3 regions of the Brevibacillus ruminantium genome follow, and region 2 is predicted to be linked to each of the others. Evidence: riboswitches for the same ligand, from Rfam matches in the RefSeq annotation. Region 2 holds a riboswitch; each other region holds the start of a gene.
The links. Region 2 has a riboswitch for glycine ahead of gcvT (glycine cleavage system aminomethyltransferase GcvT). Riboswitches for the same ligand answer to the same signal wherever they lie in the genome.
Positions count from the first base shown of each region.

Region 1: linked by a shared signal. The riboswitch ahead of purU (formyltetrahydrofolate deformylase) and the one ahead of gcvT (glycine cleavage system aminomethyltransferase GcvT) in region 2 are both predicted to bind glycine.
Region 3: linked by a shared signal. The riboswitch ahead of NDK47_RS18810 (alanine/glycine:cation symporter family protein) and the one ahead of gcvT (glycine cleavage system aminomethyltransferase GcvT) in region 2 are both predicted to bind glycine.

Region 1 covers NZ_CP098755.1:2,833,751-2,840,875, reverse strand. The annotation lists gene NDK47_RS13990 (MFS transporter) at 1-841, shown strand, start outside; gene ytaF (sporulation membrane protein YtaF) at 1,338-1,970, opposite strand; gene NDK47_RS13980 (DUF1232 domain-containing protein) at 2,104-2,775, shown strand; gene NDK47_RS13975 (GNAT family N-acetyltransferase) at 2,933-3,448, shown strand; gene NDK47_RS13970 (O-methyltransferase) at 3,492-4,130, opposite strand; gene NDK47_RS13965 (hypothetical protein) at 4,114-4,503, opposite strand; gene NDK47_RS13960 (TetR/AcrR family transcriptional regulator) at 4,734-5,303, shown strand; gene NDK47_RS13955 (DUF5360 family protein) at 5,373-5,780, shown strand; glycine riboswitch at 5,894-6,002, shown strand; glycine riboswitch at 6,005-6,080, shown strand; gene purU (formyltetrahydrofolate deformylase) at 6,225-7,091, shown strand.
Region 2 covers NZ_CP098755.1:3,230,924-3,238,048, forward strand. The annotation lists gene gcvPB (aminomethyl-transferring glycine dehydrogenase subunit GcvPB) at 1-503, opposite strand, end outside; gene gcvPA (aminomethyl-transferring glycine dehydrogenase subunit GcvPA) at 496-1,845, opposite strand; gene gcvT (glycine cleavage system aminomethyltransferase GcvT) at 1,888-2,994, opposite strand; glycine riboswitch at 3,076-3,186, opposite strand; glycine riboswitch at 3,187-3,280, opposite strand; gene NDK47_RS15995 (DEAD/DEAH box helicase) at 3,504-5,207, shown strand; gene NDK47_RS16000 (YqhG family protein) at 5,238-6,383, shown strand; gene NDK47_RS16005 (hypothetical protein) at 6,498-7,125, shown strand, end outside.
Region 3 covers NZ_CP098755.1:3,775,582-3,782,706, reverse strand. The annotation lists gene NDK47_RS18815 (methylated-DNA--[protein]-cysteine S-methyltransferase) at 1-102, shown strand, start outside; gene NDK47_RS18810 (alanine/glycine:cation symporter family protein) at 296-1,648, opposite strand; glycine riboswitch at 1,818-1,927, opposite strand; gene NDK47_RS18805 (electron transfer flavoprotein subunit beta/FixA family protein) at 2,250-3,080, shown strand; gene NDK47_RS18800 (electron transfer flavoprotein subunit alpha/FixB family protein) at 3,077-4,108, shown strand; gene NDK47_RS18795 (FAD-dependent oxidoreductase) at 4,092-5,387, shown strand; gene NDK47_RS18790 (ferredoxin family protein) at 5,369-5,695, shown strand; gene NDK47_RS18785 (hypothetical protein) at 5,709-5,852, shown strand; gene NDK47_RS18780 (asparaginase) at 6,153-7,125, shown strand, end outside.

The sequences.
Region 1 (7,125 bases), 400 kb from region 2:
ACTGACCGCAAGTGCAGCTACCGGCCAACTGATTTTCCTTCCCGCCATGGCAAAAATTACGGAGGAGGCTGGCTGGAGAACCTCGATTTTCTCGGCTGTTGCGTTGATTCTCGTCATCCTGGTATGTGTCGCGATCTGGATGAGAAACCATCCCGCTGATGTCGGAGCACCTCCTTATGGGTTAAAAGAAGTAGTGAAGCCGGCAAAGTTTGAAGGAAATATCATTCTCACGCCTTTGCGCGCACTTCGTTCCGCTTTGAAAAACACGACGTTTTGGCTGCTAGCGGGAACGTTCTTTATCTGCGGTTTCTCCACAAATGGTTTGATCGGCACACATCTGATTCCTGCTTGTGGGGACTTTAGCATTCCGGCGGTTACGGCAGCAGGGATCCTCGCCTTGATGGGCATTTTTGATCTCGTCGGGACCACTTTTTCCGGTTGGCTGACCGACCGGTTAGACAGCCGCAAACTGCTGTTCTGGTATTACGGTCTGCGCGGTTTATCCCTGCTCTTTTTGCCCTATGCATTGGAAGCAGGTCCGATGATGCTCACCATCTTTTCCGTTTTTTATGGACTGGATTGGATTGCTACGGTACCACCTACGGTGAAGCTGGCAACCAATGAATTCGGGAAAGAATCGGCCGGCATGATTTTCGGCTGGGTCGTCGTCGCCCATCAGATCGGTGCTTCGGTCGCTACCTATAGTGCCGGTTTGCTGCGGGAATCGCTGGGCACCTATACACTCCCGTTCCTTTCTGCGGGACTGGTGTGCTTCCTGGCTGCCGTCATGGCCCTGCGGATTTCAAAGGCAACGGCGAGCGGCCAACAACAAGTGGCATAAGAAGTGTTAAAAACAAGCATCCGTTTTCCGATCAAGGGAAAGCGTGATGCTTGTTTTGATTGACAAATTCACAATCTTGATTCATATGATTCAATCACTTCTCGTACGATAAAGAAAAGGGCACGTATTTCTTCCAGTGAACTACTCTCCACTTAGGCTAACGCCTTGAAGTAGGAGCTTCTCAAATCCACGACGAAAGTAACCTTTCGTCTCCTCGAGCGTTACTTCGGGTAGTCCCTACCCTAGATGTCCGACGTTTCGGAGTTCTTTTGTTACCTTGGATATTTTACGCATGGAAGGATAAGCTTGGTTTTCGCATTTTGTTTCTCCATGCAACCCCATATATCCAGTTATCAAAGAACATCATAAGTAGATTTTACCAAAGTGTCGGACAACTGAACAGGCAAAAGCCTGTCCTTGTCCAAAGTCGATTCATCCCCCACTTACAACCAAACGCTGTAAGGTTTTAGAAGTGGGAGACTTCTCGACCTATAAGTTAAAAGAAGGTATTCACGGCAATTACCAATAGAATAACGCCACTGATCAACGTACCGAACTGTCCCAAGGTGAAAGAACCGATTCGAACAGATGCAACCTTCCCGCCGAGAGCAACGCCCGCCCACACTGTAATAAAGCTTCCGATTGCGGCTGTGATCGAGACAGCATGGGGTGACAAGCCGATCAAGCCGGCGCTGAGACCGTTCGTTACAGCATTGGCGGCCAGTGCAATCCCCAGTATGCCTGCTTCGCCCAGTCCAATTTCTCCAGACTTGTCGAAATCGACGATCTCCGGATTTTGCAGGATGCCTGAAAGATTTTTGGCTCTTGTGCTGCCCTCAGCCGATGTAGCAGGAACCGGCTTGTTTCGCGGGGCAGCCAGTAAAATAATCCGAATGCCAATCACCGTCAAGATCAAAGCACCTAAAAGCACAGGCAGGATACCGGGGAGTATGGCAGCCAAAATCTGCCCAAAAAAGATCCCAATTTCACTCAGTACCAGACAGATGACGGCCATTAAAAAATTGGCCAAAAAACCAATGCGAATCTTGCGGATCCCGTATGAAATGCCTACACCAAAATTATCGATACTCGATGAAATGGCAAAACCCAAAATGATTAACCAATTCACTCTACAATCACTCCTCCATTCAGTTTCTGTCATTGTATTGAGATTGTTGAAAAAAGTGCCTGTTCACAGAAAAAACTGTTGAGGAAAAATCAACGCGCACTCTGCGTAATTTGTCCAAGGGAGTGGATGATGCATGACTGTAGACAATCAACGTGTCGATTTGGGTCACATCATAAAATCCTTGCTAAAAAAACACTCTCTTTCAATGCGAAAACTAAGTACGTTAACGGGTATCGATACCGCTACCATTTCCCGAATCGTCAACGGAAAGCAACAAGCCAAACTGGATCACCTCAAGCTTTTTGCCACTCATCTAAATGTCCCGCTGTCAAAGCTGCTTCAGGCAGCCGGTTTCGAAGTGGAGTCCTCCAGTGAAGGCGGCGGGACGGAGCTTCATGCTTCGATTGATGCGATCCAGGAGGTTCTCGTCTCATCTAACTTTTTTGACCGCCAATTTACGACGGAGCGTGTAGAGAAGGAGCTGACCCGTTATGAAAAATACGCATTGACGGAAGAGGGCAACCGTCTCATTCACGCAGAATTTGCAGCGAAGGTAGAGCAGGTAAGCGGAGCAGGGCCATTTATTGAGCAGTTGAGAACGATGTATGAGCTGTATACAAAGGCAGGTACGACAGACCATGTACGGGCGCTGCTTGGGAGTGCTTTGCTGTACTTTATTTTGTCGACGGACATCATACCCGATTACATTTTCCCAATCGGATATTTGGATGATGCCATCGCGGTTCAGCTTGTTTTGAACCGGCTTGAACAGTTACAGTCCGCTTCAGCAGAAGGTGTTGAATAACGGCCTGACTTACGTGAAAGAGGAAGGCTGTACACTGCAGGTGTGAGCCTTCCTTGTTTATTCTTCTTGTGCTATCTTACAACTTAATAGACGAAAAATAGAAAGGGGGAATAATTTACGCAATTATTACAAAACGACAGAAAGGAAGTCTACTTCTATGAATAGGAAAACAATCGGTAATGAAAAGGAATATGTCGTGGAGTTTACATATATCACGGGACAAGAAGCACGAGAGATCGAAGTCGTAAAAGAGCTTTTTTTGGAGTATGCACAATCGCTGGAAATCGATCTTTCTTTTCAGGATTTTGACACAGAATTTCAAGCGTTGCCAGGTAAGTATGGGTCACCGGATGGCGCTCTGCTCTTGGCCTTTGTTGATGGACAAGCAGCAGGATGCATCGCCCTTCGCAAGATAGAGGAGGGGATCTGCGAAATGAAGAGATTGTTTGTTCGTGATGGGTATCGCGGTTTTCACATTGGGAAAAGCTTGATTCAGATGATCATGCAGAAAGCCTCGCAGATGGATTACAATTATATGAGACTCGATACACTGCCAACGATGACAAAAGCACAAGATCTCTATCGATCATTTGGGTTTTATGAGATTGAGCCTTATGTATTTAATCCGGTCGAAGGGACCAGATTTATGGAGGTAAACCTAAAAAGCGTTTGATAAGTAGTAAAACGCTTTTTAGGCCATGTTGTGTTTTCAGCGATCATTTCTTTACTTTGGAAAGGGTCAGGCCATCGCCGATGGGAATGAGCAGGGACTCTAACTCAGGGTGATTGGCTACCGTTTTATTAAATTTCCTCATGATTTCGGTATAACGTTTCGGTTGAATACTCTCATCCGCTACACTTCCGCCGGCAAGTACGTTATCGGTGACGATTACAGCTCCTGGCTCCGCCAATCTGATACAATAGTTCAGGTAATTTTCATAGTTTTCCTTGTCAGCATCGATAAAGAAAAAATCAAACCGTCTCTGATCCTTCTCCAGCTTTTCCAGGCTTTGCAAAGCTTCCCCGGTGAGATACGTTACTTGATCGCCAAAGCCCGCTTTCGATAGATTGCTGTAGGCGAGCTGCGCGTATTTCTCATCTAACTCCAGAGAAGTTAATTTTCCTTCGGTCCCGAAACCTCTGGCAAGGCAAATCCCGCTATAGCCCCCGAGAGCCCCGATTTCCAAAACATTTTTTGCTCCTGTAATGGATATCAGCATGGTGAGCAGTTTTCCAGAGGAGGGGGATACCGATATGGAGGGCATTTCGTTTTCTTTGATGGACAAAATGACTTCCTCCAAAAGGGCATCTTGGCATTGAAACACGTTGTCAATATAGCTATTGATTTGTTTCATCAGAATCCATTCCTTTCTCACGAATATGTTGTGTCTCACGATTCGATGCGGATGCATCCGTTTTCTCTTTTTTCTGATAGGGTATTTCGGCGGCTTCATTTTCATGTATTTCAAATAATTGAATAAACTCGTTGATCACCATATCAATCGCTTTTAATTCTCCGACTAATATTTGATGGATCGATTGAAACTCGGGTTCCTCTAACTGTTGCTTAATCGTTGAACGCTTTAGGTTCATATTCTCTAAAAAGGCAATCGCTCTTCCTCGGCGAAAGGTTTTGGGTCCACGCCGTGGTGAAAGACCCTTATCTTCGTCGTGCACACCACGATGATGTCCTTCTTTCAGATCGCCCCTATATTTTCCACCTCTCATGATCACGCCTCCATTTGTATACATTTGTATACGAGTGTACGTGATGCTGATTGTATACAAACGTATACATGATGTCAATCAATGTTAATCAATAGCAAGTCTGTTTTTTCTGAACGGGGACTCCTTGACATAATTTGTCTTTAGGAACTATACTGTTTACGTTGTTGGTACCCAAAATAATATTACAGTACCACCGTTTTCAAAAAATGAACGAAAGGAGAGTCTCCTGCTTGAAGCAACGCATCCAGCAAGCCGTGCTCGAATTAATCGTCGAAAAAGGGGTCAAGTTTACCATGAGCGACCTTGCTTCTCATCTGGGAACCAGTAAGCGAACCATCTATGAGCATTTTGCTTCCAAAGAAGAGATGATCAGCGTCATCGTGGATGAAGCCATCGCCGAAGTACAGGAAACCGAACGGAAAATCTATGAAGATCAGACTTTGACCACCCTTGAAAAGCTGAAAGCAGTTCTCTGTATCGTCCCGAGTGGCCTTCACTTCGGAGATGCCCGCTTGCTTTCTGAGATGAAACGCTACGTCCCCGACGAATGGAAGAAAATCGACAAGCAGATGCAAGAAGAGTGGAAGACGGTCACCGTTATCTTAGAACAAGGTATCGCCAATGGAGAGTTGCGCCCGCTCCCTGTCACCAGTGTGATTCAGATGCTGCGCGGTGCGTCTGCGGCGATTTATGACCCTGATTTTTTGATCCATTCGCCGGAATCGCTGACCAGTGCCTTGGATACAATGGTGGAGGTCCTGCTGAATGGCATGGCCGTTTCCGATTGTACAAAAAAATAGAAAGAACCCTAGGGGAGGAGAATACACTTGAACCCGAAAAGAATAGACGCGCAGAGCCCAGAGCCATCAATGCATATCCTCAAGTGGTTTTTCCTGGTGATCGACATCTCCTTTTTCTTGTATTTCGGATCGACGGCATTGGGGCTTATCCCTGTAGAATACGCCTATTCCGATTATACGAACCCCATCCTGGTCGCCTGGAACTGGTCTTTTTTTCCGTTGGATATGGTGATCTCCCTTTCCGGATTGACGGCTATTTATCTACATCGCATCCAATCTCCAAAATGGAAGCCAGCCGCATTCCTTTCGCTATGCTTGACCTTTTGTTCAGGCTTGATGGCTATCTCCTACTGGGGAATTCGGCTTGAATTTGATTTGACCTGGTGGTTGCCCAATTTGTTCCTGATGCTGTATCCCTTGTTTTTTCTGCCTCGATTTTGGCGTGCTGCCTCAGTGACAGAGGTCCGCGAAGTGTGAGCTTGCTTGATTTGAATAGTTGGATCATCCGGAAGCTTTCTGATTCGCAGTTGACTCTTTGAAAAGGGTATGATTAACTGATTGCAAGTATTTTGAAAACTTCACATAGGCGGACCATTATTGTGGGAGAGCCTAAACGAGAAACAACTGTTTAGCACCGAAGGAGCAAGTCCCAAAAAACCTTGGGATCAATCTCTCAGGTAAACGTACTGCAATAGGACGCACCTCTGGAGAGAGCGAGCAGCCACCAAAGGGGAAGGCTCCCATCGGGAGTAAACTCTCAGGTAAAAAGGACAGGGGAAAGGTAGAGTACATGTACTTTATCTTTCTGCTGTCCTTTTTTGGTGCAGCCAAGGCGGGATCATGGTTGGAGAGCCCACTGCAAGCTAGCTGGAACCGTAATGCCGGGACGTTTTGCGAAAGATCAGAATGGGGGATAAAACAATGAGAAGCAGCAAAGCAACGATTCGTGCCGTTTTACTACTGTCTTGCCCGGAGAGACCAGGCATCATTTCCGATGTCTCCAATTTTCTCGTCAAACACGGAGCGAATATCGTTCAATTTGACCAGCATACCACGGACCCGCAGGATGGTGTCCTGTTTATGCGCATCGAATTTGACCTGGAAGATGACAGGCACTTCGCAAAGCTGAAGGGGAATCTGGCCGCCATGGCTGGTGAATACGGTATGGAGTGGCGTCTCAGCCATGAGAGGCAGACCAAACGCATGGCTATTTTTGTATCCAAAATGGATCACTGCCTTCTCGAGCTTCTATGGCGTTGGAAATCTGGGGAAATTCACGCAGAGATCCCCATGGTGATCAGCAATCACAATGACTTGCGTGAAGCAGTAGAATCGTACGGAATCCCGTATTACCACATTCCTGTATCGGCAGAGACGAAGGAGGAAGCAGAAGCAAAGACCTTGGAGCTGTTGAAAGACAAGGTTGATTTGATCGTCTTGGCCAGGTACATGCAGATTCTATCCCCTGCGTTTATCTCTCACTATCCGGATCAGATTATCAATATCCATCACTCTTTTTTGCCTGCGTTCATCGGCGCCAACCCCTATCGAAAAGCGTTTGAACGTGGTGTGAAGCTGATCGGCGCTACAGCCCATTACGTAACCAACGATCTCGATGAGGGTCCAATCATTGAACAAGATGTGGTGAGAGTCAATCATCGTTATAACGAAGCAGCCTTGAAAATCGCCGGACGACAAGTGGAGAGAAGTGTGCTTGCGCAAGCCGTCGCTTGGCATCTTAAGGATCATGTGCTCGTATACGGAAATAAAACCATTGTATTTGCGTAAGCTTTCACCTTCAAAGCCCCATCAAAATTGCCCC
Region 2 (7,125 bases):
ATTACTTTAGTACGCGCATGATCACCGCGGCTTTCATGATAGGCACGGATCATCAGAAGACCTGTCCACTCACCCGCAGCACCGGCAGCAGGCTGCAGCGTAACAGCGTCCATTCCCGTAATTTCGGCCAATTCATTCTGCAGGTTGTACAACAGCTCCAGCGCACCTTGAACAGATTCCTCCGCCTGATACGGGTGGGTTTGGGCAAAGCCTGCATAACGGGCTACATCTTCGTTGATTTTTGGATTGTATTTCATCGTGCAGGAACCGAGCGGATAGAAACCGTTGTCGATCCCGTGATTTCGGCGGGACAGCTCGGTGTAATGACGAACCAGCTGCAGTTCGGACACCTCCGGCAGCTCTGCTGGCGTCTCACGAATCAGATGCTTTGGCAGCAGCTCCGTAACTTCTACCTCAGGCACATCAAGCGCCGGGAGATTGTAGCCTACGCGACCGGGCTTGCTCAATTCAAAGATCAGTGCTTTTTCCTTGTCGTTATGCACGGTTGATCGCCTCCAGTTCCTGCGCCAGTGTTTCGATTTCTTCTTTTGTTCTCAGCTCGGTTACTGCCACGAGCATGTGATTCGACAGCTCCGGGTAGTCCAGACCGAGGTCGTAGCCGCCGATGATGCCTTTGCCGAGCAGCGCTTGGTTCACTTCCGCCACCGGTTTGTTCAGCTTGACGATAAACTCGTTAAAGGATGGTGCGCTGCCCACGATTTCAAAGCCTTTTGCTGCCAACACCTGCTTGGCATAATGCGCTTTCTGCAGGTTGAGCATGGCGATTTCCTGAACGCCCTGCTTTCCATAGGATGACATCGCGATGGAAGCGGCCAGAGCCAGCAAAGCCTGGTTGGAGCAAATGTTGGATGTCGCCTTTTCACGGCGAATGTGCTGTTCCCGCGCTTGAAGCGTCAACACGAAGCCACGTTTTCCGTCCTCATCCTTGGTCTGTCCGACGATCCGGCCCGGCATTTTGCGCATCAGTTTTGACGTAGTCGCAAAGTATCCACAGTGCGGTCCGCCAAAGGATGCGAAGATCCCGAACGGCTGCATGTCTCCTACGACAATGTCAGCGCCCATTTTACCCGGTGCTTCGAGAACACCGAGAGAGAGCGGGTTGGAGGAGACGACCAAAAGTGCCCCCTTCCCGTGTACAATCGGCTCAATCGCAGTCAAATCTTCTATTTGTCCCAGGAAGTTGGGATATTGCACGATGACAGCCGCTGTCTGCTCGTCGACAAGAGCTTCCAACGCCGCTGTATCCGTTACGCTGTCTTTCAGGTCGGCTTCCACTACCTCGACGCCTTGTCCGTAAGCATAGGTGCGAAGAACATTGCGTGCTTCCGGATGAACAGAGCGGGAGACGACCACTTTTCTTTTTCCGGTATGGCCGGCAGCCATCATGGCGGCCTCAGCCAGAGAAGTTGCGCCGTCGTACATGGAAGAGTTAGCCACCTCCATGCCAGTCATCTCACACACCATAGTTTGGAATTCGAAAATCGCCTGCAGCTCGCCTTGGCTAATCTCGGGCTGGTATGGTGTGTAGGCTGTGAAGAATTCACCGCGAAGCAGCATATGGTTGACGACACTCGGGATGTGGTGCTGGTAGACACCTGCCCCCAAAAAGCTGGCATGGGTGCTGAAGTTAGCATTTTTACCGGCAAGGGATGAAAAATATTTCACCAATTCCGGCTCGGAAAGGGCCTCTGGAATTTGCAAGGCGCCTTTGAAACGGACTTCTTCGGGAATATCTGCGAATAACTCTTCCACCCGGGAAATTCCGAGAGTGTCCAACATCTCGCGTTTGTCCTGATCAGTTTGAGGCAGGTAACGGTATTTCACGAACGTTGTCCTCCTTATAAATGGGGTCTTGGAAACCGTAATTTATGATTGCTTGGGACGCTTATAGAATGGCGTGGACACCACGACTGCTTTGAGGCGCTTGCCGCGAATTTCCACTTCCAGCTCCGTACCGACAGCAGCGTGCTCGGATTTGATCAGCACGAGCCCCACGTTCTTTTTCAATGTAGGGGACTGAGTACCTGTCGTCACTTCGCCGATTTGTTCGTCCCCGATAAACACGGGATAATGGCTGCGCGGAATACCGCGATCAATCATTTCGATGCCCACCAGCTTGCGCGGCGCGCCTTTTTCCTTTTGTGCCTTCAATGCTTCCTGGCCGATAAAAGACACTTCTTTGTCCACCTTTACAGCAAAGCCGATACCCGCCTCGATTGGCGAGATGTCCTTGCTCAGCTCCTGTCCGTAAAGCGGCAGCTTGGATTCGAAACGCAGCGTATCGCGTGCACCCAGACCGCATGGAACCAGCCCATCTTCTTTTCCGACCTCCAGCAGCCGATCCCAAAGCTGGATCGCCTTGTCTTGGGCAAGATAGATCTCAAAGCCGTCTTCGCCGGTATAACCCGTACGGGAAACGAGGCATGGAACACCGTCAATCAGTACATCACGCTGGAAACGGAAGAAGCCAATTTGCGAAAGATCTGTATCCGTCAGCTTTTGCAAAATGGACTCAGCCACTGGCCCCTGAATCGCGAGCTGCGCCGTCTGCGCGGAGATGTTTTCAATCTGCACGCCTTTACTGAGATGCTCCTGCATCCAGGCAAAATCCTTGTCGGTATTGCCAGCGTTAATAACGAGCAGGTAATCGTCATCTGCATATTTGTAAACCAGCAGATCATCTACCGTGCCCCCGTCCGGATAACAAAAGACGCTGTATTGGGCTTGACCTACTTCCAGCTTGGAGAGGTCATTCGTGGTCAGCTTCTGAAGATAGAGAAACGCTCCTTCACCTTTTACCGCTACCTCGCCCATGTGCGAAACGTCAAACAAACCTGCCCTTGTCCGGACTGCTTCGTGCTCTTGCGTAATACCGGAAAACTGCACGGGCAAATCCCAGCCGCCAAAGTCAATCGTTTTCGCCCCGTACTTTTCGTAGGCAGGAAATAGCGGCGTGCGTTTCAATGTCGCCATGTCTGGCACCTCCTGAGTTTTTCTGCAACAAAAAAGGACAAAACAAGAGAAATAAGAACGCCAAAGAACGACGGCGCCCATTCCTCCTCCTCTGTCCTTGGTACCTGAGAGTTGCCTTGCTGAAAGGAGCGCAGTTGCTCCATGTGCAAGTTTCCCCTTTGGTGGCTCTCGCTCGAGCTCTCTCCAGAGATGCGTCCAGTAGAGGTACTTTTGCCTGAGAGATTCACCGTTGCCGGCTTGCTCCTTCGGCGCTGCCATACAGGCAGTCTCTCCCTGCTACTTTCATTCGCGATGGATACTGGGTCATACATAAACTTTTCAGTAACATTCCATACTACTGGAATGAACTCCTTCTTTATCCTACCACGAGAGTCGATTCTTGAAAATATGCAAATTGCCAATCAACTTACAAATTCACTAACAAAATTTTTATTTAAAAAGAATATTGTTCGTATTTAACTGAGTAACTAAAACAAATTCCTCAGCACAAAGAATGAGGAGGCGATACGATGACGAACATTCCCGTTTCCTTCGAGAGGGATTGGATGGATTTGCTACAGAAGCGAATGAAGGAGGACGGCCCCTGGGACAAATGGGAGCTGTTCCAGCTTACCCTGCGGGCCGAGGAAGCGTTGGCGATCCGTGAATTTGACCAGCTCCAATGCTTGCAGTACCTCCCCACCCTCCAGCCGTATCCTCATCAACTGCAGACAGCCGAGCGTGTTTTAAATGAAATGCGCGGCCGCGCGATTTTGGCTGACGAGGTCGGTCTTGGAAAAACCATCGAAGCCGGCTTGATCCTGAAAGAGTACATGATTCGCGGTTTGGCCAAAAAAATCCTGATACTGGTTCCTGCCTCCCTGGTCATCCAGTGGACCAAAGAGTTGAACCAAAAGTTTGGCATCCCCGCGATGGCTCAAAAAAAAGAGTACATGTGGCGTCAATATGATGTCGTTGTCGCCTCGATAGATACGGCAAAGCGGGACCCGCACAGGCGCCACGTGCTTGACATCGACTACGACATGCTGATTATCGATGAGGCTCATAAGCTCAAAAACAAAAGAACCCGCAACTATCAATTCGTCAAGGAAATTCGTAAAAAATACTGTCTGCTGTTAACTGCCACCCCTATTCAGAACGAGATGGACGAGCTGTATAACTTGATCAATCTGCTGAAGCCTGGTCACCTCGGACACACCTCCAGCTTCACGACCAGCTATGTCGAAGGAAAGCGGCAGGCCAAAAACAATGAACAGCTAAAGACAGAGCTGGACAAGGTCATGATTCGCAACCGCCGAAGCGATGGAGGTGTTCATTTTACCCAAAGACACGTCCAATCGATCCCGATCCAACTGTCTCCGGAGGAAGCTGCTCTCTACGAAGGGGTCACTCGTTTTGTGAAGGAACAGTATCTCACCGGTTCAGGCGGGTATAACTCACTGGCGCTGATTACGCTCCAGCGCGAGGTTTGTTCCAGCCGTGAAGCGGCCTTCCTCACCCTGTACAACATGCACCAGCGGGCAGCCGAGGATTCTCCTGTCCGCTCGGAAATCCTGGAGCTCGTAGAGATGATCAAACGCATCGAAGCACACTCCAAAGCGGCCAAAGCCATCGAGTTGATTAAAGAAATCGATGACAAGGTGATCATCTTTACGGAATACCGGGCGACCCAAAACTATTTGCAAAAATATCTGCATGATCACGGGATCACATCCGTGCCTTTTCGCGGCGGCTTCAAACGGAGCAAAAAGGATTGGATGACCGATCTTTTCCAGAACCGCGCCCAGGTGCTCATTGCAACAGAAGCGGGCGGCGAAGGAATCAACCTGCAATTTTGCAATCGCGTCATCAATTACGACATGCCTTGGAATCCGATGCGGGTGGAGCAGCGCATTGGACGGGTCCACCGCTTGGGTCAGCAGCGCGATGTGCACATATACAATCTGTCTACCATCGGTACGATTGAAGAACATATCCTGCAGCTTCTGTATGAAAAGATCGATCTGTTTGAGATGGTAATCGGGGAGCTGGATGATATCGTGGAACGATTGAATCTGTCTCAATCTCTGGAGGAGAATCTGGTTCGCATCATCATGGATTCGGCTTCAGAACGGGAAATGGCGCTCAAGCTGGATAATATGGGGCAAGCGATCCGAGCCATGCGTACCGTCCGACAATCACAGGGATCTCTTCAGGAAGCAGCCGAAAAGTAGTAACCCCCGCGGGCAAGGAGGGCTCGAGCGATGAAGCAGCAACAAGTTCGGGAATATGTAGAGCAGTATCTGGCCGCTTTCTCTTCACATATTATGGAAACGCATCCCGACTATCTGACGGTAAAGCTGCCCGTTGAGGTTGATAAGGATATTGGCAACCGCCCTTTTTACTGGAGCTGGGTGGAAAAGATGAACCTCCCCTACCAGCCGCTCGTCATGACCTTTTGCTTCCATCCGGAGCGGATACCCAGCGACCGTCGTGCTGAGCATCTCCATCTGGGAGCAGCTCGTCTGCAGCAAATCTTTCAATCCGTCCGGAAGCATGGCAGCTTTGTGTGCATGTACGAAACGGCGGAGCGAGGGACCATTTCTCCGTCGCGCCGTTCCTCTCCGCTGGTACCCTGGCTGGGAATAAACTGGAAAGTATCCTTTATCTGCGACAAAAAGCGTGACCTCCTTCTTCATTTCGGGGTGAATTTACACGATCCTCAAATCGTGGATGGCTTCTATCCCTTTTTGTTGGAGCGCTCTCTGTCCCCCTCAATTCCTGATTATCACTACACGCTGGATCGGCGCATTTCCATTGAACAGGCCTTTGGCATGATGCAGGAGAAGATCAATCAAATGCTGGCCGATCTGGATCAAACATGGGCGGCAGAAGCAAAACAGCGACTCGATGAGGAGCTGGAGATTCTCGAGGTGTATTACCGGGAACTGGAGGAGCGTCAAACGGCACCAACAGCTGCGGACGAATCGCCTGAGCCCAGTGAAGAGGACGAGAAAACCGACGGGATGGCAGACCTGAAAGCCAAAGAGAATCCCGCAGTCAAACGGGAGCAAAGCTTGTCCGAAGAAGATCTTGCTGGAAAGGTCCTTCCATCTGATGTGACACAGGCACAGGATGAGCCCATTGCCTCTCTGGATGACCACCTCACCGCCGGTGGGCGGATACTTGACTTTTTACGGGCCAACAGCTTTCAGCAGACACCACGGGAAAAAATCGACCAGACCGAATGGAAAGCCAGTACACCACAGGAAGAAAAGCTGCGGCGGATGGATGAAATGCGCTGGCAATACGAGCCGCGGATCCGTGTCCAATTTATTAATGGGGGACTTTTTTACCTGCAGTCTAGTCCGCCAATGTCTGGAGATTTGCCAAACTGGCGAAAAATGTAAACAGACAGCGAGAAATTACGAACGGCAACAGACAATAACCAACAAATCTTTTTGTCTACTCTGGTTACAATAGGTACCATAGAAAGCCTTTCCTTCAAAAGGTGGTGCATCATTGTGACGAAAAGAGTTGTGATAACACGCTTGCTTTGCACTCTCCTCTGTGCTCTGGCGCTTCTTTTTCCCGCCCATGCTTTCGCTCAGACTGAAGAGCTTTCCTGGGATCAGCTATTCCGTACACAAATCGGAGAGTGGAAAAATACCATTGTCGCACAGGACCCCCAGTTTGGTGAATGGAAAAATGCCGAAATGGAAGTGCAAACCCTAGGAGCCAATCAGCACCAGTGGTTAATCAGCTTGTCCCTCGGAAATAAACAAGTGGGCTACATGGTTGTGGGCGAGGTGGCCTCAGTTGAGAAGCAAAAAAAGTTCGTTCTGCTTGAATACGGCTTGGGCGAGTATATCCTGTTTGATGATGCCTTCGCCCCCCGAGAAGTCGCCGCCGAACCTGTATACGATGGCTTCGCCTCTCATTGGCTGGTGACACTGCCTCAGGCAAAACAAGTGGTGGATGCCAAAACCGGTGAACGGTACTTGAGCAGCACCCGTCCGGATGACTCGATCATGTGTACCTTGCAGGAACAGGATTTGGCTACCGCCGGTCAGAAGCTGCTCGCTTCCCGTATCATTCGTCCGGATGAGACAGATCCCTTTGACAACATCAGTTGGTTTACCCCGCTCGTAC
Region 3 (7,125 bases), 540 kb from region 2:
CTTCGCGGGTATGCGTGGGAACTGTGGAGAAAGGAATGGCTGCTGGCCCATGAACAAAAATATCGGCAGCCTCAGAACGTTACCCTTTCTCTTCCTGGATAAGAAAAAATGGACGCTAGCATCAAACCGCTCATGACTGTTTTCTCCCTCCATCGGTGACAAGAGTGTTGATAGTAAGTAGTGACATCCAATTAATGGGAATTCGGGAGTTTTTCAATCCCTGTAAAAAGGGATGTTCTTCAAAGGAAAATGGCGCGAGAAAGAAGTCTCCTTCTCTGCGCCATTTTTTTGTCTGCTACTGCCGATAAACTTCAACACGTCCGTCCAAAAAACGCTTGGTTTCCGCCACGACTACACCAGAGAGACCAATCAAGCCGATCAGGTTGGGGATCGCCATCATGCCGTTCATGATATCAGAGAGCGTCCAGACCAGATCCAGCTTGAGTGTCGCACCGATTGCCACCATGATCACCCAGACAGTCCGGTAGTACCGGGCGGAGCCAGTTCCGAACAGGTAGGCAAAGCATTTTTCGCCGTAGTAGGCCCAGCCCAAAATGGTAGAGTAGGCAAAGAGGATGATCGCGACAGCAAGCACATAGCTGCCGGCATGCCCGAAGACGTTCTGAAATGCGTAGGTAGTCGCTTCCACACCGGACATCCCCGTCGACCAAGCTCCCGTGGTAACAAGCGAAAGTCCGGTGATCGTACAGACGATAATGGTATCAATAAAGGTCCCTGTCATGGAAACAAGCGCCTGTTTGGCAGGCTCATCCGTTTTGGCTGCAGCCGCGGCAATCGGGGCGCTGCCCAGACCAGCTTCATTGGAGAAGACACCGCGAGCGACCCCTTTTTGAATCGCCATGGCTACGGTCGCCCCGAGGAATCCGCCTGCTGCGGAGGTTCCGTTGAACGCGCCTGTAATGATCTGAGCCAGGGCCTGCGGTACCTGATCGATATGCACCGCAACAATAATCAGCCCGGCCACGATGTAAAAGAGAGCCATGAACGGCACCATCACCCCTGTCACCTGTCCAATCTTTTTCACGCCGCCCAAAATGACAAAGGCCGTAAATGCAGCCAAAATGATGCCTGTTACCCACGGAGGGATGGAAAAGTTCAGTTGCACGGCTTCCGCTACAGAGTGGGATTGCACCATGTTGCCGATTCCAAACGAGGCCATCGTGCCAAACAGGGCAAACAGGACAGCGAGCCATTTTTGTTTCAGCCCCAGCTCCAGATAGTACATGGGTCCCCCGGAAAAGCTGCCATCCTCCTGGCGGATACGGTATTTAACGGCCAAAATCGCTTCTGCGTACTTGGTTGCCATACCGAAGAGGGCTGTAATCCACATCCAGAAGAGAGCACCTGGTCCCCCGACGGCGACGGCCGTTGCCACCCCCGCAATATTCCCCATTCCGATCGTCGCCGCCAGCGCAGTCATCAGTGCTTGAAAATGGTTGATGTCACCCGCTGCCGAATGCTCCTGCTTTTTGCCAAAAGCGAGACGCAGCGCATACCACAGCTTGCGAAACTGCAGTCCGCGCAGGCGGATGGTCAGCATCACGCCCGTACCGACAAGCAGAATCAGGGTAGGAAGTCCCCAGACAACATCATTAACCGTGTCCAACAGTTTCATCAGCCAGTCCATTCTCTCGTTCCCCCTCGTCGTTCTGTAAAAAAGAAAAACACTTCATCGAGGATGAAATGTTCTCTGGAGATCGTCATGGGAAATGAAGCATATGGGACATTGAGCAAACAAAGACTGATGATTTGAATTTGTTGATCAACAAATAAACTGCAGTCTCTGCATGTGAAAATTCGTCCACTCTGTCCTTTTACCTGAGAGATTATTCGCCGCCGCGAATTTGCTCCTTCGGTGCCCGTTCCTCTTTTGGATAAAAGAGGGAGTCTCTCCAGAGGCTCGTCCCCATGCAGTTTTACTTGTTTCCAAGACCTGAGAGTTTCGGGATTTTCGCCCCTTGCCCCGTCGGTAGACAACTGTCTTCTCCTGAATGGTTCATCCGAACGTTATCTAATTTATAAATCAATTATAGGGACGATCCTCAACTTGTCAATGCTGAAATATCTCCCGCGGAAAACGTGCTGCTCTTTATGGTCTATTCGACAATCGGACGCAATACGTTATATCAATGATGAACATGTTGCCCGCAAGTGTCGTGCCAAAAGGAGACAACCTGTGTGAGCCCAGTCTGAACGATACCGCGTCGGGCTGTAAGGAGGGAGATTACATGCTGCACATCGTCGCCTGTATCAAACAGGTGCCGGACACGAAAATCATCAAGATGAACCCGAGAACAAATACAATGGATCGCTCTAGTGCTCCCGCGATTTTGAACCCCTATGATGCCCATGCGGTGGAGGAAGCGGTCCGTATCAAGAAAAGGTATGGAGGAACGGTATCCGTCCTGACGATGGGGCCGCCGCCTGCAGTCAAAGCGATCCGCAAATGCATCGAAATCGGAGCGGACGAAGGGTATATGATCACGGATCGCGCGTTTGCTGGAGCCGATACGCTCGCCACCAGCTACGCCCTGACGAAAGCACTGGAGAAAATCGGGAAAGACAATCCGATTGATCTGGTGATTTGCGGAAAGATGACGATTGACGGGGACACGGGTCAGGTCGGGCCGGGTATCGCCAGACGTCTGGATATTCCTCCGTTGACCAGTGTAAAGAAAGTGGTCGAGGTGAACAAAGAGCAGGGCTATGCCGTCGTTCACCGCAAATTGGAAGACGGTTACGAAGTGATTCAGTCCAGCTTGCCGTGCCTGTTTTCGGTGGAAAAGGAAATCAACGAAGTGCCTTACTCCCCTCTGCCCAATATGATTCGCGCGGCCCGCTATCAGCCTGTCATCTGGTCTGTCGCCGATTTGGAGGACGTCGACCGCACGTTGCTCGGTCTCAAGGGCTCGCCGACGATTGTCGCCAAGGTGTGGCCTCCGGAAAAACCAAAGGGCGGCGAGCTTCTGCAGGGTTCGGCTGGGGAACAGGTCAGCCGTCTGATGGACATCTTGCTGCAGAGACAGGAGCTTTTTGCAGGGAAGGAGGCACGGACATGAGTTTGGATGCGTACAAAGGAGTATGGGTTTTTTTGGAGCACCGGGATGGACAAATTGTGCCTGTCTCCCTTGAGCTTTTGGGCGCTGGCCGTAAGCTTGCGGATAAACGGGGAGTGCCGCTGGCAGGCATTCTCATTGGCGAGCAGGTCAGCGGCTTGTGTGAGACAGCGTTTCACTTTGGAGCGGATCAGGTCTATCTCTACGACGATCCGATCTTTTGCGATTACCGTACGGAATCCTACATGAGAGCTGTCATTCATTGTGTAGAAAAGCACAAGCCGGAAATCATCCTGTACGGGGCAACCTCGACAGGAAAGGATCTGGCCAGTGCGGTGGCAACGGATCTGGAAACGGGATTGACCGCAGACACCACGATGCTTGACGTTGATCAGGAGACAGGACTTTTGGAAGCCAGCCGCCCGGCATTCGGGGGGAACATCATGGCGACGATTCTCTGCAAAAAGCATCGGCCGCAGATGGCAACGGTCCGACCAAAAGTGATGAAAGCGCTTCCCCCGGTCCCATCCCGATCAGGTGAGATCATAAAAGAAACCCTGCCTTTGCAGGAGATAGACATTCGGACCAAGGTGCTGAAAATCGTCAGGGAAGCCCAAACCAAAGTGCGGCTGGACGAAGCAGATATCATCGTCGCCGGCGGCAAAGGTCTCGGCAGCAAAGAGGGCTTCCAGCTTCTGCACCGCTTTGCCGAAGTGATCGGCGCCACAGTCGGTGCCAGTCGCGATGCCGTGGAAGCCGGGTGGATTGATCATGCGCACCAGGTAGGACAGACTGGGGTAACTGTCACGCCAAAATTGTATTTCGCGATTGGCATTTCAGGTGCCATCCAGCATCTCGTCGGCATGCAAAACTCCGGCCTGATCATTGCGATCAACAAAGACCCGCAGGCACCTATTTTCCAATCCTGCCACTATGGGATTGTCGGAGATGCTTTTGAAATCGTCCCGATGCTGATCGAGGCATTTCAGACGGCAGCGGGCAAGGAGGTACAGTATGGCGGAAAAGTTTGATGTGATCGTCGTCGGCGCCGGACCCGCCGGCACGTCTTGCGCGTACACGCTGGCAAAAGCAGGTGTAAATGTCCTGTTGCTGGAGCGGGGCGAGTATCCCGGCTCCAAGAATGTCATGGGCGGGGTGCTCTATCGCAAAATGATGGAGGACATTATCCCCGGCTTTTACAAAGAGGCCCCTGTAGAGCGCCCCATTGTCGAGCAGCGATTTATGATGCTGGATGGGCAATCGGCTGTCACGATGAGCTACAAGGGCCTGGAATGGGGAGAAGAACCCTATAACAATTTCACCGTGCTGCGGGCCAAGTTCGACCAGTGGTTTGCCGACAAAGCGGTTCAGCAGGGAGCCCTCCTCATCAACGAAACGGTCGTTACGGAATGTTTGGTAGAAAACGGGAAGGTGGTCGGAGTCCGCACGGATCGTCCCGATGGCGATCTATTCGCCGACGTGGTGGTTCTCGCAGATGGGGTAAACTCTCTTTTGGCAAAATCTCTGGGCTTTCACAAAGAGTTTCGCCCCGATGAAGTCGCACTGGCCGTGATGGAAGTTCTGAAGCTGGACCGGAAGATTATCGAGGATCGGTTCAGTCTCGAGGGGGATCAGGGCTGCACCTTTGAAATTTTCGGCGATGCAACCAAAGGGATTCTCGGTACGGCATGGCTCTACACCAACAAGGACAGCTTGAATATCGGGGTAGGGGCCATGCTGTCCGGACTGATCAAGAACAAGATCAGGCCGCATCAACTGCTCGATTACGTGAAAAATCATCCGATTATCCGTCCCTATATTCAGGGAACCGAGCAGCAGGAATACCTGGCCCATCTGATTCCTGAGGGCGGGTACCGCTCTATGCCAAAAGTGGTCGGGGACGGCGTGATCGTCGTAGGAGACGCCGCCCAGCTGGTCAACGCCATCCACCGAGAAGGCTCCAATATGGCGATGGCCTCAGGAGTGCTGGCTGCAGAAGCGATTCTGGAAGCGAGGGAAGCGGAGGATTTCTCGGCAGCCAAGCTGGATACCTACCGGAAAAAGCTGTTGGACGGTTTTGTCGGCCAGGATTTGAAAAAATACAAGGATGCCACGCATCATTTTGAAAAATACCCGCATTATTTTGAAAAGTACATTCCCCTGATGAACCGGGCAGCCAGCCAGATGTTTACAGTAGATGGCAGCTCCAAGTGGGAGAAACAGCAAAAAATCTGGAAAGAATTGGGCTCAGCCAAAGACAAATGGAGAATGGCCCGCGATCTGATGCAGGCATGGAGGGTGATGAAGTGATGAAGGAGTTGCCCAAAGATCTGCCCAAAGGTCAGTCTATTGAAGAAAAGCAGTACCTGGTCCGCTTCAAGGCGGATACACAGTCTCACCTGCACGTATTGGATGCCGATGTCTGCGCGACAAAATGTCCCGACAAGCTGTGTACGATTTTTTGCCCGGCCGAAGTGTATAAGTGGGAAGAGGTGCGTATGCATGTGGGATACGAGGGATGTCACGAATGCGGAAGCTGCCGGATCGGTTGTCCGTACGAAAACATCAAATGGGAGTACCCGAAAGGTGGACACGGGATCATCTTCAGACTGGGGTAATGGGCGATGGGGCATGTATAGTGTCGGGGAGACGGTGATTTACGTGCGAGACGGGGCAAAAGGCATCATTTTGGAAGTGAAGGATGAAAGATATCTGGTGATGTGGGAAGATACCTTTGTCAGTTGGGAAACGGCAGAACAGTTGCAAAAAGCCTAAAGCGTGGGAATAAAAATCAGGACCGGTGCCAAATAGGTGCCCCCTTTTCTTGTTTGAGCAGAAAAGGGGGTATTTTTAATTTGAATTGGAAAAGTTTAGGGTAATTTAAAATAAATGCTGACCTATTCCGAGAAATAGGATAACCTAAAAGGGAAATAGGACACAAGCGGATAAAGAGACAAAACCCTTGTAATATAGCGAAAATTCGCGTTTTCCCCAATTTCGGGAACGTTGGCACGGTATTTGCTAATACAAAATAACATAGCAAGTCCATACTTCATACATCAAAGGAGATTATTTATGAACCTGGTAGCCAACGTATACCGGGGGGAAGCTGTTGAAAGCACGCACCTCGGTCATGTAGCTGTCGTCGATGCAAACGGAAACTTGCTCTATTCCTATGGCGACCCTCTTCGCCAGACCTTTGCTCGTTCCAGCATGAAGCCGCTTCAGGCTATTCCCGTCATCGAGACAGGAACCGCAGACCATTATGGTCTGGAGCCGGCAGACCTTTCACTCTGCTGTGCTTCTCATAGCGGCGAGCCGCGCCACCGTTCCAGAGCCATGAAGATGCTCGACTGTGCCGGACAGCCGGAGGAAGTGCTGCAGTGCGGAACCCATGTTCCTCGCGATGAGGAAAGCTACAAAGAACTGATTCGGGCTGGCAAACCATTGACGCCCATCTACAGCAACTGCTCCGGCAAACACTCGGGCATGATTGCCACGGCTGTACATATGGGGGAGGAAGTAGCGACCTACCATTTGCCGGAACACCCTGTACAGCAGCGCATTCTGGATGTCGTCAGTGATCTGACTTCCTATCCAAAAGAAGAGATCGCGCTGGGGACAGACGGTTGCGGAGTTCCGGTGCATCGGCTTCCACTCGCCCATTACGCCTGGGCGTATGCAAAAATGGCCAAACCCGAAGTCATTTCCAACCATGAGCGCCGTCAGGCAGTCATCCGCATCACAGACGCCATGATTGCCCATCCCGAGATGGTTGGCGGCAACAACCGGTACTGCACCGATTTGATGACAGCCTTTGCCGGGCGCATCTTTGGCAAAGCGGGTGCGGAATCGGTCTACTGTTTGGGCGATCGCCAGACAGGCATTGGTGTGGCTGTCAAAATCGAAGACGGCGGACCGCGTGCCATCTACGCGGCTGTCAATGAGGTGCTTCGTCAACTGGGAATCGGGACAGATGGACCGCTGGAAAAACTGGCCGAATACACCAACCCGCCCGTGAAAAATATGAGTGGTCATGTCGTGGGAA